DNA from 4 places in the Streptomyces xingningensis genome. Region 1 is predicted to be linked to each of the others. Evidence: riboswitches for the same ligand, from Rfam matches in the RefSeq annotation. Region 1 holds a riboswitch; each other region holds the start of a gene.

Evidence for each region. A riboswitch is a leader RNA that binds a small molecule or an ion and turns the genes downstream of it on or off. The one in region 1 is predicted to bind cyclic di-AMP.
Region 2: another riboswitch for cyclic di-AMP. It lies ahead of ABCR83_RS25640 (M23 family metallopeptidase); the one in region 1 lies ahead of ABCR83_RS06715 (transglycosylase family protein).
Region 3: another riboswitch for cyclic di-AMP. It lies ahead of ABCR83_RS16230 (M23 family metallopeptidase); the one in region 1 lies ahead of ABCR83_RS06715 (transglycosylase family protein).
Region 4: another riboswitch for cyclic di-AMP. It lies ahead of ABCR83_RS09825 (C40 family peptidase); the one in region 1 lies ahead of ABCR83_RS06715 (transglycosylase family protein).

What each region holds. Positions count from the first base shown of each region.
Region 1 is NZ_JBDJPF010000008.1:61,233-68,295, reverse strand. It holds gene ABCR83_RS06740 (nucleoside triphosphate pyrophosphohydrolase) at 1-246, shown strand, start outside; gene ABCR83_RS06735 (hypothetical protein) at 247-996, opposite strand; gene ABCR83_RS06730 (DUF6479 family protein) at 1,127-1,555, shown strand; gene ABCR83_RS06725 (cytochrome P450 family protein) at 1,670-2,908, shown strand; gene ABCR83_RS06720 (transglycosylase family protein) at 3,022-4,035, shown strand; cyclic di-AMP (ydaO/yuaA leader) riboswitch at 4,296-4,489, shown strand; gene ABCR83_RS06715 (transglycosylase family protein) at 4,494-5,231, shown strand; gene eno (phosphopyruvate hydratase) at 5,549-6,835, shown strand; gene ABCR83_RS06705 (FtsB family cell division protein) at 6,979-7,063, shown strand, end outside.
Region 2 is NZ_JBDJPF010000059.1:7,092-14,154, reverse strand. It holds gene ABCR83_RS25650 (M16 family metallopeptidase) at 1-479, shown strand, start outside; gene ABCR83_RS25645 (M16 family metallopeptidase) at 515-1,882, shown strand; cyclic di-AMP (ydaO/yuaA leader) riboswitch at 2,086-2,242, shown strand; gene ABCR83_RS25640 (M23 family metallopeptidase) at 2,256-3,059, shown strand; gene ABCR83_RS25635 (GntR family transcriptional regulator) at 3,234-3,953, shown strand; gene ABCR83_RS25630 (HPr family phosphocarrier protein) at 4,109-4,390, opposite strand; gene ABCR83_RS25625 (bifunctional acetate--CoA ligase family protein/GNAT family N-acetyltransferase) at 4,499-7,063, shown strand, end outside.
Region 3 is NZ_JBDJPF010000027.1:32,426-39,488, reverse strand. It holds gene ABCR83_RS16240 (aldo/keto reductase) at 1-437, opposite strand, end outside; gene ABCR83_RS16235 (MFS transporter) at 498-1,985, opposite strand; gene ABCR83_RS16230 (M23 family metallopeptidase) at 2,099-3,160, opposite strand; cyclic di-AMP (ydaO/yuaA leader) riboswitch at 3,172-3,317, opposite strand; partial or broken gene ABCR83_RS16225 (SpoIIE family protein phosphatase) at 3,498-3,830, opposite strand; gene ABCR83_RS16220 (DEAD/DEAH box helicase) at 3,921-5,366, opposite strand; gene ABCR83_RS16215 (cold-shock protein) at 5,516-5,719, opposite strand; gene ABCR83_RS16210 (DUF6227 family protein) at 5,944-6,759, opposite strand; gene ABCR83_RS16205 (nuclear transport factor 2 family protein) at 6,952-7,063, shown strand, end outside.
Region 4 is NZ_JBDJPF010000013.1:72,258-79,320, forward strand. It holds partial or broken gene ABCR83_RS09805 (RNA-guided endonuclease InsQ/TnpB family protein) at 1-475, shown strand, start outside; gene ABCR83_RS09810 (hypothetical protein) at 711-1,271, shown strand; gene ABCR83_RS09815 (TolB family protein) at 1,355-2,392, opposite strand; gene ABCR83_RS09820 (YchJ family protein) at 2,576-2,974, shown strand; gene ABCR83_RS09825 (C40 family peptidase) at 3,045-3,521, opposite strand; cyclic di-AMP (ydaO/yuaA leader) riboswitch at 3,527-3,679, opposite strand; gene ABCR83_RS09830 (endo alpha-1,4 polygalactosaminidase) at 3,856-4,896, opposite strand; gene ABCR83_RS09835 (carbohydrate-binding protein) at 5,235-6,182, shown strand; gene ABCR83_RS09840 (2OG-Fe dioxygenase family protein) at 6,236-6,964, opposite strand.

The DNA of each region.
Region 1 (7,063 bases):
GCCACCGAGGGCGTTCCCCTCGGTCAGCCCGCCCTTGCGCTGGTCGCCAAGCTCGCCTCTCGGGCCCGTACCGAGGGTCTGGAGGTCGTCCTCCCGGCCGGGGAAGGGCTGGGGTACGAGCTGCTCGCGCTGGCGCTGCGCGCCGAGGCGGACGGCGTCGAGCCGGAGACGGCCCTGCGTGCCGCCGCCCGCACCTATCGCGAAGCCATTCGCGCCGCGGAGCGCGAGCGGCGGCGGGACGGCTGATCAGGCCGTGTGCGCGGCGTTCTCGGTCAGCTTTGCGGCCGCCCTGGCCAGGGCCCGGGCGAAGGCCTTTCTGCCGCGGTGGCCCCCGGCGGGGTAGTTGTGGACCAGCGAGGTGATTGCACCGTGGCTGCGCACGGTGGCGAGGTCGAAGTCCATCTCATAGCCGTCGACGGTGACGCCCACGGTGTAGGCGAGTGAGTCGTCCCCGTACCGGGGGATGCTGGTCCGCTGCACCGTCAGAGTGGCCGGCCTGCCCTCCAGGGTGCCTTTGAAGTCCGAGCACTGTTCGACGGCCGTGCGCAGCCTGTGCATGGCCCGCTCGGCCCGGTCGCGGGGATAGCCGCTGACGTCCTGACCGAGGCTGGTCGCTTCCTCGCCGTCCTTCTTGACGAACAGCTGCCGGGCGTGAGCGGCGTAATCGCCTTCCAGGCGGCCGGAGTTGACGACGGCGGCCAGCGGGGCGCACCGTGCCCCGACCTTCTTGAGGGCCTGGTGCTCCTTGCCGTTCTGCTGCTCGGCCGAGGACTTCCGCCGGAGCTTCCACCCGGCGGGCAGGTCCGCTGCCTCCACCAGGGCCGCCTTCGCCTGGGCGGGGGTGATGTGGGACGGGAGTTCCGCCTTGGCGGCCGTGCCGGGTGCGGCCTTGTCGGAGGTGGACTGTGCGTTGTGGGTGCCGCTGCACGCGGTGAGCAGCAGCGGGGCGGTGGCGAGGAATGTGAGCGTGAGGCGGCGGGCGAAGCGGGTGTGCACGGTGACTTCCCCTCGAGCAGTGGCAACTTTTCGAACGCTCGTGTGCTGTCGAGGTGCCCCTGATGGGAATTGGGTACCCATTCAGCCCATTTGCGGTCTTGACAGAGCGGCCGATGGGTACCCGGAAGCCATGTTCACGAAACACACGGACCTCGCCCTCCCCGCCTATCTCGGTGGCATCGCACCCTTTATCGTCGGGCTTTTCGTCGGAGCCCTGCTGATCCTCGCGGTCGTCTACGGGCTCAGGTGGCGCGACAGGGAGCCCCCGCCCCCCTCCGCCCCGCAACGGCGCATGGGCGCCTGGCGGACGCCGAGGGAGGGGAACGGGCCGACGTCCCCCGACCACGGCCCCGGGCACAACGACGACGAGGACGCGATCGGCTATGTCACCGAGCACCGTGAACCGGACCAGCTGCCCAGGGAGAAACAGAGCGACCGGCTCCTGCCGCACGAGCTGAAGAGCCCGGGCAGCCATCCCGAGGAGCCCTCGGAGGAACGCAAGAAGTGGAACCCCGGCAGCAGCGGCTCCTTCGGCAGCGGCGGCGCCGGCCATCACTGAGGTCCTCCACCGAGGTCCTCCACCGACGTCCCCGGGAGCCGCCGGTAACGTCAAGGCGTGCAAGACAAGAACGACAACCACACCGACCGCGGCGCGGACGGCGGCGCCCCCACCATGCCGCCGCTCTTCACCTGGGAATTCGCGAGCGACCCCTATCCCGCGTACGCCTGGCTGCGCGAGCACTCGCCCGTCCACCGCACCGCGCTGCCCAGTGGCGTCGAGGCATGGCTGGTCACCCGCTACGCCGACGCCCGCCAGGCCCTGGCCGACCAGCGGTTGTCGAAGAACCCGGGGCACCACTCCGAGGCCGCCCACGGCAAGGGCAAGGTCGGCATCCCCGGCGAGCGCAGCGCCAACCTGACGGCCCATCTGCTCAACATCGATCCACCGGACCACACCCGGTTGCGACGGCTGGTGTCAAAGGCCTTCACCCCGGGCCGGGTCGCCGAGTTCGCCCCGCGGGTGCAGGAACTGACCGACCGGCTCATCGACTCGTTCGCGGAGCGCGGGGAAGCCGACCTCATCCATGAGTTCGCCTTTCCGCTGCCCATCCTTGCGATCTGCGATCTGCTCGGGGTGCCGCCCGAGGACCAGGACGACTTCCGCGACTGGGCGGGGATGATGATCCGGCACGGCGGCGGGCCGCGCGGCGGAGTGGCACGTTCCGTGAAGAAGATGCGCGCCTACCTCGCCGAACTCATCCACCGCAAGCGTGAGTCCCTGGGGGGAGAAGGGGGCGAGGACCTCATCTCCGGTCTCATCCGGGCCAGCGACCACGGCGAGCACCTGACCGAGAACGAGGCCGCGGCCATGGCCTTCATCCTGCTCTTCGCCGGCTTCGAGACCACCGTGAACCTCATCGGCAACGGCACCTATGCGCTGCTGCGCAACTCCGGGCAGCGCGAGCTCCTGCAGCACGCGCTCGACCGGGGCGACGAGAGCCTGCTCGCCACCGGCGTGGAGGAACTGCTGCGCTACGACGGCCCGGTGGAGCTGGCGACCTGGCGGTTCGCGACCCAGGACCTGACGATCGGCGGGCAGCGCATCGCCGAGGGCGACCCGGTGCTCGTCGTCCTCGCCGCGGCCGACCGCGACCCCGAACGGTTCGCCGAACCGGATACCCTCGACCTCGCCCGGCGTGACAATCAGCACCTCGGCTACGGGCACGGAATCCACTACTGCCTGGGCGCTCCGCTCGCCCGGCTGGAGGGCCGGACGGCACTCGCGACCCTGCTGCGCCGCCTCCCCGACCTGCGGTTGGCCGTCCGGCCGGAGGAACTGCGTTGGCGTGGCGGGCTCATCATGCGGGGGCTGCGCACGCTGCCGGTCGAGTTCACCCCACGAACCGGATGACTGTACGTCAACTCGGCTTTATCGCCCCGTGACTCCGGCTACACCGGGTTGTGACTCCCGGAGCCCGTCGCTATGTTCGACGGTCATATCAGCCGCCAACGAGAGGTCATCAGATGCGTTCCGGGACAGGCCGACATCGTCGGCCCCGTCAGATACCCGCCGTTGTGGTCGCCGCGGGGGTGACGGGTGCCGGCATCGCCATGCCGTTGTTCGCCGCCACCGGCGCCACCGCCGCCGACGCCGCGACCTGGGACCGCGTCGCCCAGTGCGAGAGCGGCGGGCTGTGGAGCGCCGACAACGGCGACGGGTTCTACGGCGGGTTGCAGATGACGCGTCAGATGTGGGAGGCGAACGGCGGTACGTCCTATGCGCCGCAGCCCGACATGGCCAGTCGCGCCCAGCAGATCGCCGTCGCCGAGCGGATCCTCCAGGCCCGCGGACCGTATGCCTGGCCCAGCTGCGCGATCGGTTCCGGCCTGGCCGCGAACGGGCCGACGCCGGAGGTGAATCCGGGTTCGACCCAGGCGCCCGAGCTGGCGCCGGCCCATCGGGCCGAGCCCGGACACCCGGCGCCCGCACCCCCCTCGTCCGCCTCCGGGACCCCGAACCCCGATGGGACCCCGAACCCCGATGGGGCCTCCGGTTCCGGTGCGTCAAAGCCCGGCAAGTCCACGCCGCAGCAGCCCGCCGAACAGCAGGGCGACCAGCCCGAGGGCAAGCACCGCAAGCCCCCGGCGGCGGACCCGGTGACTCCGCCCGCCGGTACCCCCTCGGCGGACCCCGCCCCGGCCCAGGGGCACACGCCCGGCGGCACCGGCGCGGACCCGGGCGGCAGCGCACCGTCGGACCCGGGCGCCGGGGCGGGCGCGGGCGCGGGGACGGGCAAGCACCGTGCCGAGCCGCCGCGTTCGGGCGCGGACCGCGCCTCGCGCGGTGGTACGGAAGCCCGTACGGGCACGCCGGAGGCGGGCGACTACACCGTGCGCCCCGGTGACAATCTGTCAGCCATCGCACAGGAGGAGTCCGTCGAGGGCGGCTGGCACAAGCTCTACCGAGACAACCAAAAGGCCGTCGGATCCGATCCGGACCTCATCCACCCTGGTCAGCAACTCGAACTGAAGAAGTAGCGGGACGGTTTGAGTCGAATGTCCGTTCCTGTGGAAAGTGAGACATGGGTCTCGTTGACAACGGCTCAAATGGCACCGTCCGGAATTCGATTAACCGCCTCCCACCTGCGAAAACAGCAGGTTACGGAGGGGTGTGAAGTCAGTCGGTGGCTGAAAAGGAGGGTTTGAACACCTCGGCCGCCTGTGCTTAACGTCGTCACCGCTCGCCACCGCGAGCACCACGGTCGTCACGCCGAATCCTGCCAACGACCGAGGGAGTCGTCGCGCAAGCGCCGTAGGCAGGAGCGGGGGAACCAAGGTAGGGCGCCGTAACGGACCGTCAGTCGCGATCGTGGATCGCCGACCGGACGAGCCGGGACGGCTAGGGGTGAAGCCGAGCACGCGCAAGCCGCTCGGCCGGGCAACTCACGTCCGAACCCGACAGCTCACCTCGTAGGCGCCGGTGAGGAAACCGACTTATGTCCAAGGGCAAGCATCGTCGTCCGAACAAGGCCGTCCGCATCGCCACGCTGGCCGGTGTCACCGGTGCCGCTGTCGCGGCCCCGCTGATGGCCGCCACGTCTGCCCACGCCGCTTCCGTGGTCACCTGGGACAAGGTCGCCCAGTGTGAGTCCGGCGGCAACTGGTCCATCAACACCGGTAACGGCTACTACGGTGGCCTGCAGTTCTCGCAGTCCTCCTGGGAGGCCATGGGCGGCACCAGCTACGCCCCGCGCGCCGACCTGGCGTCCAAGAGCCAGCAGATCGCCGTCGCCGAGAAGCTCCTCGCCGCGCAGGGTCCCGGTGCCTGGGGCTGCGCCGGTGAGGGCGGCCTGACCTCCGGCGGCCCGGCCGCCGATGTCGACACCTCCGGTTCGTCCTCGAAGAAGTCCTCGGGCTCCAGCGAGCGCGGCACCTCCACCAAGAGCCACGCCGACCGCAGCGAGCGCCAGTCCGCGCCGAAGCACGCCGCCCCGAAGGCGGACGACGGCGACGACGAGACCCCGGCCCCGCGCCAGGCCGCGCCCAAGCACGCCGCCCCGAAGACCGTGAAGATGGGCGACGGCGAGTACCAGGTCAAGGAAGGCGACACCCTCGCCAAGATCGCCGAGGCCAAGAAGGTCAAGGGCGGCTGGGAGAAGCTCTACGACCGCAACAAGGACATCGTGGACAACGCCGACCTCATCTACCCGGGCCAGAAGCTGCACCTCAGCTGACCCGGGAGACCCCTGCCCTCACGTGTGAGCAGGATCGCCCCGCTCCGATGCGTCTACCCCCGAGCCGCATCGGAGCGGGGCTCCGCCATGTTTGCGATCCGCCATGTTTGTGAAGGGTGCGGGATGTTTGTGAAGGGTGCGGGCGCGCGAAGCGCACCCGCTTCTTCGCTCAGCGAACACAACGGCTGACCATTCCTCCCGTGATCTCGGCGTTTGTGCCATTTTTCGGTTTGGGCGGCGGTCCGGCGGCGGGCGGAGCCTCCGGGGCCCGTTAGGCTCGTGCTGCAGAACTCCAGACACCCACGAAGGAGACCCTCGTGCCGTCCATCGACGTCGTCGTAGCTCGCGAGATCCTCGACTCGCGAGGCAACCCCACGGTCGAGGTCGAGGTCGGCCTCGACGACGGCTCCACCGGCCGTGCCGCCGTGCCGTCCGGTGCCTCGACCGGCGCCTTCGAAGCCATCGAGCTCCGTGACGGTGACCCGAACCGTTACCTGGGCAAGGGCGTGGAGAAGGCCGTGCTCGCCGTCATCGAGCAGATCGGTCCGGAGCTGGTCGGCTATGACGCCACCGAGCAGCGCCTGATCGACCAGGCGATGTTCGACCTGGACGCCACCGAGAACAAGGGCTCGCTCGGCGCCAACGCCATCCTGGGCGTCTCCCTGGCCGTCGCGCACGCCGCCTCCGAGGCCTCGGACCTGCCGCTCTTCCGCTACCTCGGCGGCCCCAACGCGCACCTGCTGCCCGTTCCGATGATGAACATCCTCAACGGCGGCTCGCACGCCGATTCCAATGTGGACATTCAGGAGTTCATGATCGCGCCGATCGGCGCGGAGTCCTTCTCCGAGGCGCTGCGCTGGGGCACCGAGGTCTACCACACCCTCAAGAAGGTGCTGAAGGGCCGCGGCCTGTCCACCGGCCTCGGCGACGAGGGCGGCTTCGCCCCGAACCTCGGCTCCAACCGCGAGGCCCTCGACCTCATCCTCGAGGCCATCAAGGAGGCCGGTTACACCCCCGGCCAGGACATCGCGCTGGCGCTGGACGTCGCCGCCTCCGAGTTCTACAAGGACGGCGTCTACACCTTCGAGGGCAAGAGCCGCACCGCCGCCGAGATGACCGAGTACTACGCGGAGCTCGTCGCCGCGTACCCGCTGGTCTCCATCGAGGACCCGCTGTTCGAGGACGACTGGGACGGCTGGAAGACCATCACCGAGAAGCTCGGCGACCAGGTCCAGCTCGTCGGTGACGACCTGTTCGTCACCAACCCCGAGCGCCTCGGCCGTGGCATCGAGGAGGGCGCCGCCAACGCCCTGCTGGTCAAGGTCAACCAGATCGGTTCGCTCACCGAGACCCTCGACGCCGTCGAGCTGGCCCAGCGCAACGGCTTCAAGTGCATGATGTCCCACCGCTCCGGCGAGACCGAGGACGTCACCATCGCCGACCTGGCCGTTGCCACCAACTGCGGCCAGATCAAGACCGGCGCCCCGGCCCGCTCCGAGCGCGTCGCCAAGTACAACCAGCTGCTGCGCATCGAGGAGATCCTCGACGACGCGGCGGTGTATGCCGGTCGCAGCGCCTTTCCGCGGTTTCGCTCTGCGAACTAGACAAGCGCAGCGCTCTGCGAACCAGCAAGTGCTTCAAGGGCTGACAAACCCGGCGTAAGCCTCACCACGTCCTCGGCCACGGTCCCGTACCGTGGCCGAGGACGACTTTGCGCGTCCGCAACCGGACCCCAAGGGGAGGCGATGTGGCGGCGGAACGGTTCTCCACCGCGACCAGACTCAAGGCACTCGGCTCGGTGCTCGTACAGGGGCCGAAGGCCGGGGGTCGGC
Region 2 (7,063 bases), on a different contig from region 1:
TGGTCCGGCACGACCGCACGGCCGTCGCGGCCGGCTTCGGCATGCTGCGCCTGGCCGGTGCCCCCTCGCTGGGCTGGCTGGACGTCAAGGCCTCGGCCGGGGTGGAGGTGCCCGCCATCGAGGCGGCCGTCGACGAGGAGCTGGCCCGCTTCGCGCTGGAGGGCCCGACCCCGCAGGAGATGGAGCGGGCCCAGGCCCAGCTGGAGCGCGAGTGGCTGGACCGGCTCGCCACCGTCAGCGGCCGGGCCGATGAACTGTGCCGGTTCGCCGTGCTGTTCGGCGACCCGCAGCTCGCCCTCACCGCGGTCCGGCGCATCCTGGACATCACCCTCGAGGAGGTGCAGGCCGTCGCCAAGGACCGCCTGCACCCCGACAACCGCGCCGTGCTGGTCTACGAGCCGGCCTCCGGCGCGGACACCGCCGCCGAAGCCCCCGGCGCCGCCGCCGAGAACGCACAGGAAGAGGAGACGGCCCAGTGAGCGACGCCGTAGCCGCAGGCACCACCAGCCCAGCGATGGAGTTCCACCCCCGGCCACAGCCGGGCGCCGCGACCCCCTGGGCCTTCCCGGCCCCCGAGCGCGCACAACTGCCCAACGGCCTCACCCTGCTGCGCTGCCACCGCCCCGGCCAGCAGGTGGTCGCCGTCGAGGTCATCCTGGACGCCCCCCTGGACGCCGAACCCGCCGGGCTCGACGGCGTGGCCACGATCATGGCGCGGGCCTTCTCCGAAGGCACCGACAAGCTCAGCGCCGAGGACTTCACCGCCGAGCTGGAGCGCTGTGGCGCCACCCTCGACGCCCACGCCGACCACCCCGGCGTCCGGGTCTCCCTGGAGGTCCCGGCCTCCCGGCTGCCCAAGGCCCTCGGCCTGCTGGCCGACGCCCTGCGCGCCCCCGCCTTCCCGGACAACGAGATCGAGCGCCTCGTCCGCAACCGCCTGGATGAGATCCCGCACGAGCTGGCCAACCCCGCCCGCCGGGCGGCCATGGCGCTGTCCGCGGAGCTCTTCCCGGCCGACTCGCGGATGTCGCGCCCCCGCCAGGGCACCGAGGAGACCGTCGAGCACATCGACGCCGCCTCCGTGCGGGCCTTCTACGAGGCGCACGTCCGCCCCGCCACCGCGACCGCCGTCATCGTCGGCGACTTCACGGGCGTGGACCTCGACCAGGCCCTGGCCGACTCGCTCGGCGCCTGGACCGGCTCCACCGCCGAGCCCCGGCCCGTGCCACCGGTCACCGCCGACGACACCGGCCGGGTCCTGATCGTCGACCGCCCCGGCGCAGTGCAGACCCAACTGCTCATCGGCCGGATCGGCGCCGACCGGCACGAGCGGGTCTGGCCCGCCCAGGTGCTCGGCACCTACTGCCTGGGCGGCACCCTCACCTCCCGGCTGGACCGGGTGCTGCGCGAGGAGAAGGGCTACACCTACGGCGTGCGGGCCTACGCCCAAGTGCTGCGCTCCGCCCCCGATTCCACGGGTGCCGCGATGCTCGCCATCAGCGGATCGGTGGACACCCCGAACACCGGCCCGGCGCTGGAGGACCTGTGGGCGGTGCTGCGCACCGTCGCGGCCGAGGGCCTGACGGACGCCGAGCGCGATGTCGCCGTGCAGAACCTCGTCGGCGTCGCCCCGCTGAAGTACGAGACGGCGGCGGCCGTCGCGGGCACCCTCGCCGACCAGGTCGAGCAGCACCTGCCGGACGACTTCCAGGCCCGGCTGTACGAACGCCTCGCGGAGACCGGCACCGTGGAGGCCACCGCGGCCGTCGTCAGCGCCTTCCCGGCCGGCCGTCTGGTGACGGTGCTCGTCGGTGACGCCTCCGAGATCCTGGAGCCCGTCAAGGCGCTGGGGATCGGAGAGGTGACGGTCAGCTCCGCCTGACGGAGGCTCAAGGGCCGGACGGACAGGGAGGCGCAGGGGCCATGGAGGCTCCTGCGCCTCCCATATGCCCGATGTGGGCACGGCGGTTGCACGCCATCCCTGTGGCGTGTGTCACTAAATCGTGGTTCCGTTTGCCGTTCGAATCTGACGCCGATTAGCTTCTGTGCGGCAGTCCGTCAGATCGGAGCCGCACCCGCGGCCCCGGGCAGCCATCGCCGAGTCCCCGTACGGCGCGAGCCAGGGGAGCCGGGGAACCACTTGTTCCCTGGGGTGAATCGGGCCCCTCTCCGGAGGGCTCCGTAGGAGACCTTCCTGCTCCGAACCCGTCAGCTAACCCGGTAGGCGAGAGGGAAGGAAAGGATCAGCCGCGCTTATGGCGTTCACCCGTCCTACCGGGAAACACCGTCGTCCGAGCCGTGCCGTGCGCGTCAGCGCCAACATAGCGGGCATAGCCACCCTCACCGCCACGGGTGTGGCCGTCGGCGTCGCCGCTCCGGCCTTCGCGGCCTCCGACGACTCTCCGCTTCACGAGGACACCGGCCTGACCCAGGCCATTGTCATCACCGACGACGTGGCCCAGAACGTCGGTGCGCAGGCCGACACCCAGCGCGGGGCCGCCGACCAGGCCGAGGCGAGGCACCAGGCGGAGGTGGCCGCCAAGAGGCAGGCGGCGCTGCTCAAGAAGCGCGCGGACGAGGCCAAGCGGAAGGCGGACGCCGAGCGCGCCGCCAAGGAGCGTGCCGCCCGCGAGGAGGAGCGCAAGCGCCTCAACACCTTTGTGCTGCCGATCGACGGCTCCTATGTCTCCACCGCCTACCAGGCGACCAGCGGACTGTGGTCCTCCGGCAGCCACACCGGTGTCGACTTCCATGCCGAGTCGGGCACTTCCGTGCACGCGGTGGGCGCGGGCACCGTGGTCGAGGCCGGCTGGGGCGGCGCCTACGGCAACAACATCGTGATCAAGATGGCCGACGGCACCTACACCCAGTACGGCCATCTGTCGTCCATCGGCGTCTCCGTCGGCCAGACGGTGACCCCCGGCGAGCAGATCGGCCTCTCGGGCGCCACCGGCAATGTCACCGGCCCGCATCTGCACTTCGAGGCGCGTACGGCTCCGACCTACGGCTCGGACATCGACCCGGTCGCCTATCTGCGCGCGCACGGCGTCGACATCTAGTCGACATCCAGGCCCCATGCCACACTTCGCGAAGGCCCCGGCCCCTTGGCCGGGGCCTTCGCGCATGGCCAAAAATATCCCTGGGATCTCCGGGGCCATCGGAAATCGCACGTGATTGCAATAGAGTCGGCCGAGTTCTCTGAGCAGCGGAGGTTCGTCCATGCGGGACGGCTCGTGAATGGTGCTGGCGAAGCGGTGCACGAGGGCCGCGGGATTTCCGCGCACGCCGTGTGCACGGCGATCCGTGACGACATCGTCGCCGGGACCTTCCCGCCCGGCGCCCGGCTCATCGAGGACCTGCTGGCCCGTCGCTACGGCGTCTCCCGGGTGCCGGTGCGTGAGGCTCTGCGCACCCTCGCGTCCGAGGGCTTTGTGGTCACCCGTCGGCATGCGGGCGCCTGTGTCGCGGAACCCACCCGGCAGGAGGCGGCCGATCTGCTCGATGTGCGTGCCCTGCTCGAACCGCTGGGCGCGGCCCGGGCCGCACAGCGCCGCACCGAGGCGCACCTGAAGGTTCTGCGGGGGTTGGTGAGGCTCGGCCGGGAGCGCGCCCGCACCGGGCGGACCGGCGAGCTGTGCCCGCTCGGCGACTGGTTCGACGAGACGCTCGCCCAGGCCTGCGGCAGCCCCAGCCTCGCCGCGCTCCTCACCCAGCTGCGGCGCAAGATCGCCTGGGTGTACGCGGCCGAGCCGCCCGCGCGCCCGGTGGAGACCTGGGAGGCGCACGGAGCCCTCGTCGACGCCATCGCCAGAAGGGACGCGGAACGGGCGCGGGCGCTCGCCGCCGCGCGCGCCGGGCGTTTTCCCGGGGAATTCAGGTTGTGGCGGCCGGCCGGGGGAGTCGGCGAGCAGGGCCGGAAACGGCCTGTAAACACGGCGAGCGCTCGTTCTTAACAAACGGGCGCTATTCCTTGATAAAGACCGGCCGGGAATTGTGGCGGTTCCCGGCCGGGTAGCCGCGCGCATGGTGCGCGGCAACAGCACAACAGCACAACGGGGCCGCGGCGGCCCCGACCGGGGCTGCCACGGCCCCGTTGCGGGCCGTCGGCTCAGACGGTCTCCGGAAGCTCCTCGAGCCCCTCGGCGACCAGCTTCGCCAGCCGGTCGAGCGCAGCCTCGGCGCCGTCCGCCTCGCTGGCCAGCACGATCTCCTCGCCGCCCTGGGCGCCCAGGCCCAGCACGGCCAGCATGGACCCGGCGTTGACGGGGCTGCCGTCGGCCTTGGCGATCGTCACGGGGACGCCGGCAGCAGTCGCCGCACGGACGAAGATCGACGCCGGGCGGGCGTGCAGCCCCTCGGCCCAGCCGACGTTTACGCGGCGCTCAACCATGGTGTTGCCCTTCAAGTCGAATTGGTTGTCTAGACCAGTGTCTCACGGGGTGCGTGGTGCTCCGGCGCAGCGCCCCGTGCTGTCGGTCCCCGGCCGTACGCTGACCTCATGCAGACGCCGCCAGAGCACGCCTACCCGGCCCACTGGGAAGCCGATGTGGTGCTGCGCGACGGTGGCACCGCCCAGATCCGCCCCATCACCCCCGACGATGTGCAGCGCCTGGTCGACTTCTACGAACAGGTCTCGGACGAGTCCAAGTACTACCGCTTCTTCGCGCCCCACCCCCGGCTGTCCGACCGTGACCTGCACCGCTTCACCCACCACGACTATGTGGACCGGGTGGGCCTGGCCGCCGTCGTCGGCGGTGAGTTCATCGCGACCGTGCGCTATGACCGCCTCCCCGCCGGGGCCCGCGCCGATGCGGCCGTGCAGGCGGAGGTCGCCTTTCTGGTGCAGGACGCCCATCAGGGCCGCGGCGTCGCCTCCGTGCTGCTCGAGCACATCGCGGCCGTCGCGCGCGAGCGGGGCATCGGACGCTTCACCGCCGAGGTGCTGCCCGCCAACACCAAGATGATCAAGGTGTTCACGGATGCCGGCTACACCCAGAAGCGCAGCTTCGAGGACGGCGTCGTCCGCCTCGAGCTCGACCTGGAACCCACCGACCGGTCGCTCGCCGTCCAGCGCGCCCGCGAGCAGCGCGCCGAGGCCCGCTCCGTCCGGCGCCTGATCACCCCCGGCTCCGTCGCCGTCGTCGGCACCGGCCGGGGGGACGGCGGCATGGGCCGCTCCGTGCTGCGCAACCTCCTCGCGGGCGGCTTCACCGGGCGCCTCCATGCCGTCAACCGGGCCTTTCCGGAGGGCACTTCGGTGCTGGAGCCCGAGGGCGTCCCCGCCCATCGCTCGCTGAGCGACATCACCGGCCCCATCGATCTGGTCGTCGTCGCCGTGCCCGCAGAGCAGGTCCCGTCGGTCGTCACCGACTGCGGCGAGCACGGGGTCCAGGGCCTGCTCGTGCTGACCGCCGGATACGCCGAGGCCGGGCCGCGGGGGCGGGAGCGCCAGCGCGAGCTGGTCCGCCGGGCCCGTTCGTACGGCATGCGCGTCATCGGCCCCAACTCCTTCGGCCTGGTCAACACCGCCGACGGCATCCGCCTCAACGCCTCGCTCGCACCCGAGCCGCCCGCCGCCGGGCGGCTCGGGCTGTTCAGCCAGTCCGGCGCGATCGGCATCGCCCTGCTCTCCGAGCTGCACCGCCGGTCCGCCGGGCTGGCCGGGGTCTCGACCTTCGTTTCGGCCGGCAACCGCGCCGATGTCTCCGGCAACGACTTCCTGCAGTACTGGCACGACGACCCGGACACCGACGTCGTCCTGATGTACCTGGAATCCCTCGGCAACCCACGCAAGTTCACCCGCCTCGCCAAGCGCACCGCCGCCCGCAAACCGGTCGTCGTCGTCAAGGGCGCCCGGCACGGCGCCGCCGCCCCCGCCGGGCACGCCGTGCCCGCCAGCCGCCTCCCCGACGCCACCGTCTCCGATCTGCTGCGGCAGGCGGGTGTCAGCCGCGTCGGCACCGTCACCGAGCTCATCGACACCGGGCTGCTGCTCGCCTCCCAGCCGCTGCCGGCCGGCCCGCGCATCGCCATCCTCGGCAACTCCGAGTCCCTCGACCTGCTCACCTATGACGCCTGCCGCACCGACGGCCTGCGCCCGCTGCCGCCGCGCGACCTGACCACGGCCGCCGAGCCGGCGGATTTCCGGCAGGCGCTCGCCGAGGCCCTGGCGGACGACGGCTGTGACGCCGTCGTCGTCACCGCCATCCCCCGGGTCGACGGCCGGGCCGGCCAGGCATCGGCCCGGCTTGCCGCCGCCCTGCGCGAAGCGGCCGCCACCGCCCCGGCCGCCAAGCCCATCTGCGTCGTCCACCTGGAGATCCCGGGCCTCGCCGAGGCGCTCGCCGCTCCCGGTGCGGGCACCGGCGTCCGGATCCCCGCCTACCCGGCCGCCGAACGGGCGGTGCGCGCCCTCGGCGAGGCCGTGCGGTATGCGGCCTGGCGCCGCCGGACCGAGGAACGGTCCGGCCGGATGGCTGCCTCCCCGGCCTCCCCGGCATTCGACGACATCGACGAGGCGGGCGCCGCCGCCGACATCGACGTCCTGCTCACCGCCCACGGCGCCACCGGGCCCCGGGCCGTCACCCTGTCCGCCGCCGACACCCAGCGCCTCCTCGCCCGGTACGGCATCGCCGTCCTGCCCGCGCTGCCCGCACCCACCCCCGGCGCCGCCGTCGACGCGGCGCGGCGGCTCGGGTTCCCGGTGGCGCTCAAACCCACCGCCCCGCACCTGCGCCACCGGGCCGACCTGGGCGGGGTCCGCCTCGACCTGGGCGGCGAGGCGGAACTCACCCGGGCGTACCGCGAGTTGACCGAACTGCTCGGCAAGCCCTCCGAGATCCGCCTGGTGGTGCAGTCGATGGCCCCGCGCGGTGTCGACACGGTGGTGCGGGCCGCCATCGACCCGGGTGCCGGGGCCGTGCTCTCCTTCGGTCTGGCCGGGGCTCCCTCCCTGCTGCTCGGCGACACCGCCCACTGCCTCGTCCCGGCCACCGACCGGGACGCCGCGGAGCTCGTCCGGTCGATCCGCACGGCCCCGCTGCTGTTCGGCTGGCGCGGCTCC
Region 3 (7,063 bases), on a different contig from region 1:
TCCTTCACCAGGGTGTCGAGGGTGGCGATGTACTCCTCGACCGGCACCGACGGGTCGTCGTAGTGGGTGTAGTAGAGGTCGATGTAGTCGGTGCGCAGGCGGCGCAGGGAGTCCTCGAGCCCGGTTCGGATGGCCTGGGCGGACAGGCCGCGCTTCTCCGGGAAGCCCGCTCCGACCTTGGTGGCGATGACGACCTCGGCGCGATTGCCGCGGGCCGCGCACCAGTTGCCGATGACGGTCTCGGACTCGCCGCCGGAATTGCCGGGGACCCAGGCGGCGTAGACGTCCGCGGTGTCTATGAAGTTGCCGCCGGCTTCCGCATAGGCGTCGAGGACGGCGAAGGACTGCGGTTCGTCGGCGGTCCAGCCGAAGACATTGCCGCCGAGGGCGAGCGGGTGGACGGACAGGGCGCCGATCTTGCGGTACTTGTCGGTCATGGCTCCCATGGTTGATCGCGTACGCCGGAGCCGCCAGTCGATATCGGCGTCGCGCCGCCCTCACACACCGGACGGGCTGGAGGGCGGGATCGGGGCCGGGGCGGGCAGTGGGTCCGGGTGGACGGACAGTGGTGCGGCGATGTCCTCCAGGGAGCGGCCCTCGGCCCGGACGGCCAGGAAGGCGGCGACCACTCCGGCCAGGCACATCAGGGTGGCGCCGATCTGGAAGGCCAGGACCGTGTCGCCGACGACGCCGCTGCTGGTCAGGTCGGAGAAGAGCAGCGGACCGCTGATCCCGCCCGCCGCCGTGCCGATGGCGTAGAAGAAGGCAATGGCCATGGCCCGGGTCTCGGTGGGGAACACCTCGGAGACCGTGAGGTACGCGCTGCTCGCGCCGGCCGAGGCGAAGAAGAGGACCACGGCCCAGCAGGCGGTCAGGGTGGTGGCGTTCAGATGGTGCCCGCCGAAGAGCCCGGCGGTCACAAACAGCAGGACGCCCGACAGCAGGAAGGTCGAGGAGATCATGATGCGCCGGCCCACCGTGTCGAACAACTTTCCGAGAAAGAGGGGGCCGAGGAAGTTGCCCACCGCTATGACCGCGAAGAAGTAGCCGGTGTGGGAGGTCGAGACACCGTAGAACTTGTGCAGGATCTCCCCGAAGCCAAAGGTGATCGCGTTGTAGAGGAACGCCTGGCCGATGAAGAGGGCGAGCCCCAGGACCGCCCGCCGCCGGTAGTCGGTGAAGACGGTACGGGCGATGTCGCGGAAGCCGGTGCTCTTGCGCTGGCGGATGGTGATCCTGCCCTGGGCGGGCGGCAGGGCGGTGCCCTTCTCGGCCTCGATGCGCTCCTCGATCTGGTCGACCAGCTCTTCGGCCTCCTCGTCCCGGCCGTGGATGAAGAGCCAGCGCGGGCTCTCCGGCACCTGGCGGCGCACCAGCAGGATGACCAGCCCGAGGATCACGCCCAGCCCGAAGGTCAGCCGCCAGCCGAGGTTCTCCGGAAAGATGGCGGTGTCGAGCAGGAGTATCGACAGCAGCGAACCCGCGATGGCGCCGATCCAGAAGCTGCCGTTGATGATCAGGTCGACCCGGCCCCGGTAGCGGGCCGGGATCAGCTCGTCGACGGCCGAGTTGATGGCCGCGTACTCGCCGCCGATGCCGAAGCCGGTGAGGAAGCGGAAGGCGAAGAACCACCAGGAGGAGAACGAGAGCGCGGTCAGCGCGGTGGCACTCAGATAGACGGCGAGGGTGACCATGAAGAGCCGCTTGCGGCCGAAGCGGTCGGTCAGCCTGCCGAAGAAGAGGGCGCCCGTGCAGGCGCCCGCGACATAGAGCGCCGCCGCCAGGCCGGTGACCTGGGCGCCGGTGATGACCAGACCGCTGCCCCGCTCGGAGAGGCGGCCGGCGATGTTGCCGACCACCGTGACTTCCAGGCCGTCCAGGATCCAGACCGTGCCGAGCCCGATCACCACGGTCCAATGCCAGCGTGACCACGGCAGCCGGTCCAGGCGCGCGGGCACGGAGGTGCTGATGGTCGCGGTCGTCACATTGTCTGAGTTCCCGATCGCGCTCGGAACATTCGCGGCAAATTTCCGGAATGGGGGTGCGGGCGGAGGGCGCGGCGCGCGGTTGGCGCCGCGAGCCCCCGCCCTCCCGCGTACTACGGGCGGAGCCCCCGCGCTCGCAGCCAGGGCAGTGGATCGATCGGGTGGCCGCCACCCGGTCGGACCTCCAGGTGCAGGTGCGGGCCCGTGACATTGCCGGTGGCCCCGACGCGGCCGATGACGGTGCCGGCGGCGACCTTGCCGGAGGTGACGACCATCGACGACAGGTGGCAGAACCACAGTTCGGTGCCGTCGTCCAGGCGCAGCACTATGCGGTAGCCATAGGCGCCCGCCCACCCGGCGTGGGTGACCCGGCCGCCGCCCACGGCCCGGACCGGGGTGCCGGTCGGGGCGGCGAAGTCCTCGCCGGTGTGGCGGTGCACCCAGCGGTGTCCCGACTGGCCGAAGCCGGCGGTGAGGGTGTAGGAGGCGACGGGGAGGGTGTACCTGCCGTGGTGATGCTGCTTGCTCGAACTCTTTGTCGAGTGCGTCGAGTGCGTCGAGTGTGTCGAATGCGTCGCGTGCTGCTTGGGCTGGGTGGTGGGGTGCGGGTGGTGGGGCTTCGGCTTGGCCGGGTGGGCGGCCTGCTGCGTGGCGGCCTGCTGTGCCGCGGTCTGCGCGGCGGCCGCCATCCGCCGGGCGTCCGCCGCCGCCCGCTCCTGCGCCCGGTGCCCGGCGGCGTCGGCGGCATCGGTGGCGTCCAGGGCGGATGTCCGCTGGAACTCGGCCTGTTGGAGGATGCGGGCGCGCAGCGCCTCCCCGGCGTCCCGGGCATCCTGAGCGTCCTGGACGGCCTCCTCGGCGGGGGCGGCCGCGTCGTCGGCGTCGTCGGAAGGGGACTCTCCGGTCGGGTCCGGCACGGATATCGCCGCCGCCGGGCGTTCCTGGGCACTCGCCAGGCCGCCCGCGCCGACCGCCGCGATCATCCCGACGCCGAGCACCGCGCCGCTGCGGGCCATCGAGCCGCCGCGCTGCTTGGGAACCCGGTGCCTGCCGCGAACCGAGGGCCCCTCGGCGTCCGCCTCGGGGTCGCCCTCACCCCACGGCTCACCCCGGTAGGGCGCATCAGATGAACTGTCAGGTGAACTGTCAACGGAGATAGACCTGTTGGACGCCACGGAGGCGCTCTCCTTTCCTTCCTTCTCGCCTACCGGGTTAGCTGACGGGTTCGGAGCAGGAAGGTCTCCTACGGGCCGGACGGCCCGATGCACCCCAGGGTTGGTGGTTCCCCGGTTCCCTTGCGTGTCGTGTGGCGGGATTCGGCGACGGCAATGCGGTGCCGTCTCTTGCGACGGTTGACGACCGCACTACGTTATCGAACGTTAATAGACAGGCAGGGTGGATTCCAAGCCGAAAGCGTGAATCCATCGGCCACTTGGCAAGTCCTTGGAACGATTCCGCTTGATTGCCCATCAGGTGCTCGCCGGCCGCTTTTCGGCCCCGGCTACCTTTTGATCAAGTGCGGACCGTCGCCGCGCCGGATCGCCAACACGGCCATGTCATCCGCCGTCCGACCGCCCGCATGAGGGCGACGTCCGCCGTCAGGCGGTCGAGGAGCGTGTCCGGACTCTTGAACTGCCGCCCGCCCAGCCGTTCCTGGGGCTGGTAGAAGACACCCCGGGCGTCCCGGGCCTCGGTGACCCCGTCGGCGCAGAGGAGCAGGGTGGTCCCCGGCGGGAAGTCTCATTCCTCCACCTGGTCCGGCCGCTCCCCCAACTCCCCCAGGCCGAGCGGCGGCGCGGGCGAGCACGGCCGCGCCTCGCCGGCGGAGCCGTCCGGGTGGAGCAACAGGGGTGGCGGATGGCCTCGGTTGGCCAGGCGCAGGACGGTGGCCCCGGGGGTGTCCCGATGGGCCGGTGCCGGCCCATCCGGACACTCCTAGTCGGCGGACGGGCTGGGGGCCGCGGACCGCCGACGGGGCCGGGGGCGCCTGCCGCTCGAACCCCGGCCGCGCGACGGGCCGTTGGCGGACGTCCGGGTGCGGGTGGCCGCCGGGGCGGGGCGGGGCGCGGGCGGGGCGATGACCACCGGCACCCCGCTCGGCTCGCGCGCGCCCGTGATGCGGGCGAGCTCCGCGTCCTCCGGCTTGACCCGGGCGACATTGGGGGTGATCTTCGCCGTGGCCATCATCCGGGTCATCTCCCGCCGCTGCTCGGGGAGTACGAGCGTGACGACCGTGCCGGACTCGCCCGCGCGGGCGGTGCGGCCACCACGGTGCAGGTAGTCCTTGTGGTCCACCGGCGGGTCGATGTTGACCACCAGGTCGAGGCCGTCGATATGGATCCCGCGCGCCGCGACATTGGTCGCGATGAGTGCGGTGACCTGATCGGTGCGGAACTGCTCCAGGGTGCGGTTGCGCTGCGGCTGGCTCTTGCCGCCGTGCAGTGCGGCGGCCCGGACGCCCTCCGACAGCAGCCGCTTGGCCAGCCGGTCCGCGCCGCGCTTGGTGTCGACGAACATGATCACGCGTCCCTCGCGGGCCGCGATCCGGGTCACCGCGGCCCGCTTGGAGCTGTCGTCCATGACATGGATCAGGTGGTGGTCCATGGTGGCGACCGCGCCGACGGACGCGTCCACCGAGTGGGTCACCGGGTCGGTGAGGAAGCGGCGCACCAGGCGGTCGACGTTGCGGTCCAGGGTCGCCGAGAACAGCATCCGCTGGCCCTTCGGGGCGACCTGGTCCAGCAGCCGGGTGACCTGCGGCAGGAAGCCCATGTCGGCCATCTGGTCGGCCTCGTCGAGGACGGTGATCGCCACGTCGCCGAGCGCGCAGTCGCCGCGCTGGATGAGGTCGGCGAGCCGGCCGGGCGTGGCGACCAGCACCTCCGCGCCCCGGGCGAGCGCGTTGGCCTGGCGGCCGATGGACATGCCGCCGACCACGGTGGTCATGCGCAGCCGCACCCCGGTCGCGTACGGGGTGAGCGAGTCGGTGACCTGCTGGGCCAGCTCCCGGGTGGGGACCAGGACCAGCGCGAGCGGCCGCCGGGGCTCCGCGCGGCGGCCCGCGGTGCGGGCGAGCAGCGCCAGGCCGAAGGCCAGGGTCTTGCCGGAGCCGGTGCGGCCGCGGCCGAGGACGTCCCGGCCGGCCAGCGAGTTGGGCAGGGTCGCGGCCTGGATCGGGAAGGGCTCGGTGACGCCCTCCCGGGTCAGGGTGGCCAGCAGGGCGTCCGGCATGTCCAGCGCGGCGAAGGAGTCGGTCGGCGGAAGGGCAGGGGTGGTGGCGACGGGCGTCTCGAACTCACCCTGGACGGGTGCGGGACGGCGGCCCGACGGCTGGGCGCCACGGGAGCGGGTGGGACGGGTGGGACGGGTGGAGCGAGTCATTCGGGGACCTTCCCTCAAGGGGTGGCACGCCCGATGGGGAGGCTCCGACGATCCGGGTGAGCCTGGGCGCGCAGTGCGGGGGCAGCAATGGGGCACGCACCTCAGGTGCGCGCCCCATTGCCGGTGCGGCCGCGAGGCCGCGAGGTTCGTCAGATACCGACGATGTTCTCCGCCTGCAGGCCCTTCTGGCCCTGGGTGACATCGAAGGAAACCTTCTGGCCCTCGAGCAGCTCACGGAAGCCGTTGGAGGCGATGTTCGAGTAGTGGGCGAAGACGTCGGGGCCGCCGCCGTCCTGCTCGATGAAGCCGAAGCCCTTTTCCGAGTTGAACCACTTAACGGTGCCAGTAGCCATGTCTATATCTCCTTAATGGGATGGGCCCCATACCGGAACAGACCGGCTAAAAACAAAAATGCGCCTTCGGCTACATAACCGAGGCGCACACGAGTTCATGGGTACCACAACTGCAACTTGCACGACCGTAACACGGTTCGGCGGCCCCCCGTAACCCCCGCCGACCCGCTCGCCCGGTGACCTGTGTCACTTCCCCTGAAGCTCCCCCGTGACCCGACACCCGGCTATAACTCGACGCCCAGCGCCCGGGCGTGCCGGTCCGCCGCGACCTCGGCGTCGGCCTCGTCGAGATAGACCTCGCAGACCAGCCGCCCATCGGCGGTCATGTTGTGCTCCAGCTCCCAGAGACTGACCTCGCCGCCGCCCGCCAGCAGGAACGCGTGCTCATAGAAGCGGCACCAGGTGGCGTCCCGTCCAGGGCCGCGCCGCCGGGGCTTGGTGATCAGCGCGATGTGGTGGCCCAGCGCACTCTGGAGGAGTTCGCTGACCACCTCGCCCGGCCCGTCCTGGTTCTCCGCCCGGCGCAGCAGCCGCCGGGCGTGGTCGGGCGAGGCCTCGGAGACGTACTCCCGGCGGGGACGGGTGGGCCCCATCGCGAGCAGCAGCTCCTCGGCGAGCCAGGCGGGCAGCTCCTCGTCCTCGCTGCCGGGGCCGATGCCACCGCCGATCCGCTCATGGACCCGGCGCTCGGCCTCGTCCAGCGCATCCTCGTGTGCGTACAGCTCATAGAGGAAGCGCTCACGCGGGCCGGTGTCGTGCTCCAGCTCGTACAGCAGCAGGCTGCTGCCGTCGGCGAGCAGGAAGATGTGCCGGTAGGTGTTGCACTTCAGCGGCCGCGCCTCGTCATTGCGCTGGCGGTACGAGCGGAGCTCCGACTGGTGCATCAGCGCGGTGCGCAGCCGGTCGAGCACCGGCTCGTCGATCTCGAACCCGTTCTGGGCCCGTTTCAGCAGCTCCGCGACCTGTTCGGCGGGCGTCGGGTCACCCCGGCCCGGTGCTCCGCCACTGCTCTCGCCCCCACCCGTCTGCATCTGCTCCATGCCCCTCGACCTCCCGGCCTTCGCCACACCCTCCCCGCGCACTTACCGTAGCGGCGCGAACACCGGGCAGGGGTGGGGTTTCCACCAACTGGCGTGAAGGCCCGGTTTCCGGTGAACGCGCGGGCGGCGGGCCCCGGACCTACAGTCGAAGGCGTGTGCTCGGTTCATCGGTATTGACCGGAGGAGACCGCCTTGTCCGCCACATCCCCCTTGTCCCCCTTGTCTCCCGAAGAACTCACCGACCCCACCGCTCGTACCGTCGTCACCGCCATGCGGGACGGCGACCGCGACGCCTTCTACGGCG
Region 4 (7,063 bases), on a different contig from region 1:
CAAGGTCGCCAGGCTGCACGCCAGGATCCGGCGCCAGCGCCTGGACTTCGCTCACAAGGCGGCCGGCTTTGTCGTGGCCGGAGCCGACGTGATCGGCCACGAGCGGCTGAACATCGCGGGCATGATCCGCACCCCCACACCCAAGCCCGACAACACCGGCGCGTTCCTGCCGAACGGTGCCGCCGCGAAAGCCGGGCTGAACCGCAGCATCCTGGATGCGGGTTGGGGCATCTTCCTGAACATCCTGGCGAACAAGGCTGAGAGCGCCGGTCGCCGCGTGATCCCGGTGGACGCCCGCAACACCTCCCGCACGTGTCCGCCAGCCGCCGGAGGCTGCGGACACGTCGCAAAGGAGAACCGTGTCACCCAAGCGAAATTCGAGTGCGTCAAGTGCGGGTTCGTTGAGAACGCCGACACCGTGGGCGCACTGAACGTTCTGCACAGGGCCGGGCTGGTCCTCTGCGCCGGTGCGTAGCCACCGACACAGGAAGCCCGCGACTTTAGTCGTGGGTGGAGTCACCTCTCTCCAGCTCGCTCCGGCGCAGGGCCCGGCAGGACGGCCAAGGGGTGGCATGAGGCTACGCGCGGGACGGGCCGTGCGATAGGGGAAGCGTACGCGCCGGGTTGTGCGCGGTTCCCCGGGTCATGGCGCCCATCGGCGCTCCGGAGCGCCTGTCTCCGGGTCGCATGGGCGGGGCATGGAATGTCCCATGGTGTTCGGTTTGAAGAGATCCGCCGCGACGGCGGATGGCAGGCGGCTGCGCGTGGTTGCCCTGGCGGCCGCCGTGGTGTTCGGCGCCGCCGCGCCGGTGGTGCCGGCGTCCGCCCAGTCCCGGGGCTCCGAGCTGTTGCAGTGCCAGGGGACCGAGTCGGTCGGCTACCGCCCGGGAGTCGTCCTCCAGCCGCGGCCCATCCACGTCACGGTCGACGGGCGCTTCGGCTCCTGTGCCGGGGGCGACGGTGCGGTGCGCAGCGGCGGCTACCACGAGGAGTTCACGCTCTTCACGGGCTGCAACAATCCTCTCGAAGGGTTCCGGGCCGACCGAACCTATGTCTGGAACACCGGCGACTCCAGCACCGCCGACATCAGCGGCAGCAGTACGGCCGTGGCCGGCCAGGTGGTCACCCCGGCCACCGGCACCGTCACCCACGGCCGCTTCCGCGGCCGAAAGCTGCTCCAGGTCGTCCCGGTTCCCCAGCCGAGCCTGCTGCAGTGCCTGGCGGGCGGCCTCACCGGCGCGACCGGGGTGACGACCTTGACGATTCTCTAGGCCGGGCCGGTGGCGGGTCTCGCATTGGCCCACTATCCGAAAAATGCTACCCACCACGGCACATCCGGCAACTCGGGATCCGTTCACCTCTGCGGTACGGGGATCCGCCAGAGCGAGGTCGGCCGGTCTTCTTCCCCGTCGTGTGACTCAAAGGCGATCCATTTGCCGTCGGGTGACCAACTGGGGGCGCCGTCATAGGACTTGTCGTTCTTGGTGACCTGGACCGGGCTCCCGCCCGCTGCGGGTATCACAAAGATCTGCGGCAGTTTGAGCCCGCCGACGGTGGAGGAGAAGACCACGGACTTTCCGTCGGGCGACCAGCTGGCATCGGTGTGCTCGCCCGCCCCGGCGACGAGCCGCCGCATCCCGCTGCCGTCCGCGTTCATGATGAAGAGCGACCAGGTGCCGTTGTCCTCTTCCTTGCGCTGGAAGACCAGCTTGTCTTCGCTGGGCGACCAGTTGGGCTGACGGTTGTCGGTGTGGGTGCCGGGCCCGTCCAGCAGCCGGGTCTGCCCGGAACCGTCCCGCCTGATCTTCCAGATGGAGCCGTAGGCGGTTTTGTCGCCGTCTTCGCGCTCCACGCTCTCCTGGAAGGAGATCCACTCCCCGTCCGGCGAGAAACTGGGCTCCAGATAGCCGGACTTGCCCTGGTGCTGGGTCACCCGGACCGGCTGCCCGCCCGGTTTCAGGGTCCACACCTCGTCATGGACCTCCCGGTCCCAGGCGAAGGTCACCCCGCGGGACGGGTGCCAGCTGCTGCCCGGCAGGTTCACCGCGGCCGTGTCGGCCTTGTCGAGCAGGGTGTCCGGTTTCCGGTCCGCCGCATCGGCGTCGAAGGGCAGGACGCGCAGCGCGGCGGCGTCCTTGTTGTAACCCCCCTGGAATTCGGTGAAGAGGAAGGTTTTGCCGTCCGGGGAGAAGGCAGGGTTCTGGACGCTGAGCTTCTCGCCCGCTCTGCGGAGCAGCTCGGCCCCGTCACCACGGGTCTCCGCCCGCTTGTGGGTGGGCTTGGACGGACTCGACGCTCTCGGCTCCGAATCGCTTTCGGCCTCGGACCGAACTTCGCATGCCGTCAGCACCAGGACGGCCAGGAACATGGAGGGAATCACACGACTGCGCACCGGAGTGACCCTAGTCGAGTCAACTCACGGGAAACAACGGCAACTTGAAGAACTTGAAGAACTCGGGAAACAGGCGAGGCCCTGTCGTATGACGTCGTATGACATGGGATCCGATATCCGGTTCGTACGCCATCCGGAAGGCCCGGTGCACGGTTCTGCGGGCGTCTTGGGCACAATCATCAGGTGTCCAAGAACAGCACCATCGGTCCCACCTCACCCTGCCCCTGCGGGCTCGACGCCGACTATGCGGAATGCTGCGGCAGTCTGCACAGCGGGCAGCGGCAGGCGGCCACCGCCGAGCGTCTGATGCGCTCGCGTTACAGCGCCTTTGTCGTCCACGATGCCGCGTATCTGCTCCGCACCTGGCATTCCAGCACCCGGCCGCCCGGCCTGGACTTCGATCCCGGGATGCGGTGGACCGGGCTCGACATCCTCGCCACCGGGGACGGCACGCCGTTCCACCACGAGGGCACCGTCGAATTCCGGGCCCATTTCCGTGCGCACGGAAAGTCGGACGCGCAGCACGAGCTCAGCCGTTTTGTGCGGGAAGACGGGAAGTGGGTCTACCTGGACGCCGCCTGACCGGCACTTCGGGGGCGGCCTCCTCCCGTGGGGAGGAGGCCGCCCCCGATGGCCGGGGAAGCGGCTTGGGTCAGCGGACCCGCCCGTACCAGACGTTGTTGGTCCAGATCTTCTCCAGCCGGACCTTCTTGCCGGTGCCCGGGGCGTGCCAGATCTTGCCACCCCCGGCGTAGATGCCCACGTGGTAGACGTAGCTGCCGGAGTGGAAGAACACCAGGTCGCCGACGCTGCGGGAGCCCCGGGACAGATGCCGGGTGGCGTTGTACTGGTCGGCGGCCACCCGCGGCAGCCGCTTGCCGGCCTTCTTGAAGGAATAGAGCGTCAGGCCCGAGCAGTCGAAGCGGTTGGGGCCGGTGGCACCCCACTGGTACGGGGAGCCCTGCTTGGACGCCGCCACCTTCACGGCCTTGGACCCGGGGGTCGCCGCCTGCGCATCGGCGGCCATGCCCGGCAGGAGAACGGATGCCGCGACGGTGGCGGCGGTGAGGGCCGATGCGGTTCCGGCCCGGGAGATGAGCGCGGGTATTCGAGGCAACGCAGAAGACATGCCAATAGCCCTTCGTCATCCGCCTGCGAAAGATGACCTGTCGGGTTCGGACTGGCGAAGTTGCCCGGCCACCGCTGTGGCTTCACCCCTAGAACCACCGCCATCGTGGTTCGTCGTGCCTGGGTCTCCCGCTCCTGCCGATCCAACGAATCAGTTCCGCATCCGGAGCGGCGGCAGGATTCGGCGTCCGCCCGGATCGCCCCGCCTCGGTGACGGGTGCTGTTGTTCGGTGCATGATCCTGCACCATCAACCGGCAAAATCCAGAGCGGAAATGGCAGTCTGTGAGGTTCTTCACGTTGGGCGGGGGCGGTTTCCCGCCCCCGCCGACGGGGTTCAGCAGGGACGGCGCCAGGCGTTCAGACCGAGCTTCTTCTGCATCGAACTGAGGTGAAGATTCTTGGCCATGTCACAGAACTCCCCTGGTGACAGGTCGTATTCGACATGGAATACGGCCTTGTTCGCCCGCACAAAGGGGGTGAGCTTGTCGCACTCCTCGTACTGCGCGCACTGCTCGTTGACTTCAAAGTCGAAGTCCTTCACCAGCTGCGGAATCTGATCCAGGTCGTTCTTGAGCCCGATGGCGAGTCCTCGCTCATGCGCCAGGCTCGCGACCATCCGGTTGTAGGCGAGCTGGTGCTCGCCGGTGAGCGGGAAATCCGTCTTGTTGCGGAACCCTTCGGTCAGATCCGGCTCAATCGCATCGAATCCCTTCTTTTTGCACATGTCAAAGCGCTTCGCCATGATCGGACGCAGGGCGTCGATGCGGCGGATGTCCAGCCACTTCTCCCCCTTCCATCCCTCGACGTCCGCCCCCAGCAACTCCCGGGGGAAGGAGCCATGGTCGGGGCGGAAGTCCTCATAGGCGCCCACATTGATGTAGCAAATGGCCTTCCGCTTCTTGCCGTGCAGCTGGTCGACGACCTTCGCATCGTTCTCGAAGCCGTCGATGTCATAGACGGGGACATCCACGGAGGTGTCGACCTTCCCGTCGAGCTGCCACTGCCAGGGAGTTCCCGGCCGGGGCTGCCAGCGACCGCCGGAGGCGGTGGTGGTGGGCGGCGCCGACGAGGGTCCGGCGGACGGCGAGCTCCCGCCGCGCGTCGGGGTGGCATGCCCCGGCTTCGGTGAAGTGTGCCCGGGCTTGGGCGATTTGCCGCCGGAGGCCAGGGGGGCGGCATGGCCGTCGGACTCCGCCGGTGCACTCGCGGCCGTCTCCGCCGCGTCGGCCGAGTCCGAGGAGTCCTTCGCTCCGTTGCAGCCCGCCAGCACCAACACCCCGGCCACGGCCAGCAGTCCGGCACGGGCGGGTACCCCGATGCCCCGGCGGCGACGCGCCGGGGGTATCGCATCCCCGTCAGAGGTTCGGTCTGCCATGGATTTTCTCCTTTTTTCGGTTTTCCGGCAGGCCAATGACACCCATGGACACCATGATGACCCACCCTGCGCACTTGTGATCAGCGCGCCACTGGGGCACACCGTAGACCACGTGTCGGGAGCGCGCTCAGTCAACTCCCGTGAAAGCAGAGTCATTCGGCGGCGAGTGACGGCATCCTGAGCCCCGGGTCACCTGGGACCGCTGAGCCCCTTGACGCGGAGGTAATTGTCATGGACATTGCCCCTGCTTGGGGTTCGGGCTCGCCATGGACCATCAGGCGTCCGACCCCGTGCTCCCACCCCCCGCCGTACCCACCGTTCGGTCCCGGAGGAGCCAGATGAACAGACATCGGACCCCCTTGGTCGCCCTGCTGCTCTGCGCACTCGCCGCCCTGGGGATCGCCCCCGCCACCGCACACCCCGGCCCTGCCGCGGGCCACCCCGCCGGCCCGCCCGTCGTCCGCACCCCCGACCCCGATGCCCCGCACACCGGCATCGTGACCGGAGCCCGCGAGCCGGGCCGCTCCCCCGCTCGCGAACGGGCGGTCCGCGCCTTCGAGGAGAGCCGGCGCTCCCAACGCGAGGCCCAGGCGGGCCACTTGGACATATCCGCCAATATCACCCACAACTGGTGGGGAGTCTTCCCCCAGCCGGGCACTCACGACGGCATCATGGCCACCCACACCGTCGACCCCGGCTACCGGGTCACCGACGCGGAGAACTTCACCTACGCGCCCACCACCAAGGCCCAGAACTCCTGCATGGAGATCGTCACCTCCTACTGGAACAGCGGCGACGAGATCTGGGCCTGGGACTGGTGCGGCTCCCCCGGCGGGCCCGCCAAGATCCTGGCGATCGACTCGGACTTCCTGGCCAAGTACACCGCGGGCAGCGGCGGACCGTACGCCTACACCGTGCAGCTGGTGCGTGACGACGCGGCCGCCAACACCTGGTCCGGGTATCTGTACAACCACCGCACCGCCGCCTGGGACCTGCTCTACCGCCAGTCCGGCACCGACCAGAGCGGTCTGAACCACGGCTGGGACATGTTCGAGATCTATGCCAGCCCCGACCCCGCCACCGGCGTCGGCTACTACTGCACCGAGGCGCGCAACACCGTCTTCGACAGCAGCGCCATCCGGCTCCGCCACGGCGGTGCCTGGAAGCCCGCGAGCCCGTCCGACTCGCCGTGGACCGAGACCAACCCCGACGGCGGCGCCTTCCTCTGCCCCGAGCTGAAGTTCATCCAGGCCGGGGCGGACGACCACTGGACCGTGCGCCAGTAGCAGGCCCGATCCGGGGTGCCCCCGCGAAGGGGCCGCGCGGGCACCCCGGATGGTCACCCGCCGGGGAAGTAGGGGAAGTAGTCGATGAGCATCATGTCGCGTATGCCCTCCCGGACCCCCGACGCGGGCCGGATCGGGGTGACGCCGTGCAGCACCCGCCGGTCGTCCAGGACGATCGTCTCCCACTGCCCGGTGAGCAGCGCCTTGTGCACCGGGTTGCGCTCGAGGTCGTAGAGGCTCGACTCGGCCCCCTCCACGCCCTCCCGTCCGATCAGCACCTGGGCCACATAGCAGTGGCCGTCCCGGTGGATGCCCTCGGGGGCGGGATGGCCCTCGGCATCCGGGGTGGCGATGACCCGGATCTGGTGGATGCCACAGGAGTCGATGCCCGCGCGCGGACCGGGGAGCCGGTCTCGCAGGGTGCGGACGACCGTGTGCAGCGCGGCCGAGGACGCGATGGATCCGCGCAGCGGGGCGAACATGCGGTCCACGCCGCCGTGCACCGCGTTCACCGTCTCCTCCTGGAAGAAGGCGGCATGCGGCAGCAGTTCCAACCGGTCGGCCAGGATCCGGAATCTGCTGTACCGGCGGAAGCGGTAGGGCCTGGAGGCGCCCAGGTGGGCATCGGCGGGCAGATCGCGCCAGGACTCGGTGAACTCGGCGACCGATTTCCCCGGCAGCCGCTCAAGCGCGGCCGTCAGCAGACCGGTCCCGAACTGGACAAAGGGCTCGGACGGAGCGTGCGGGTGCCGGGCGGGCACATCCGGTGATACTGGGTTCATGGGTTTCCTTGCCTTCGGACGAGCTGTGGTACGGCGGCCCGCGCGCAACGGGCCCGCAGGGACAACCGGATGGCTCCTGGCGAGGGCACCGTGCGCCGC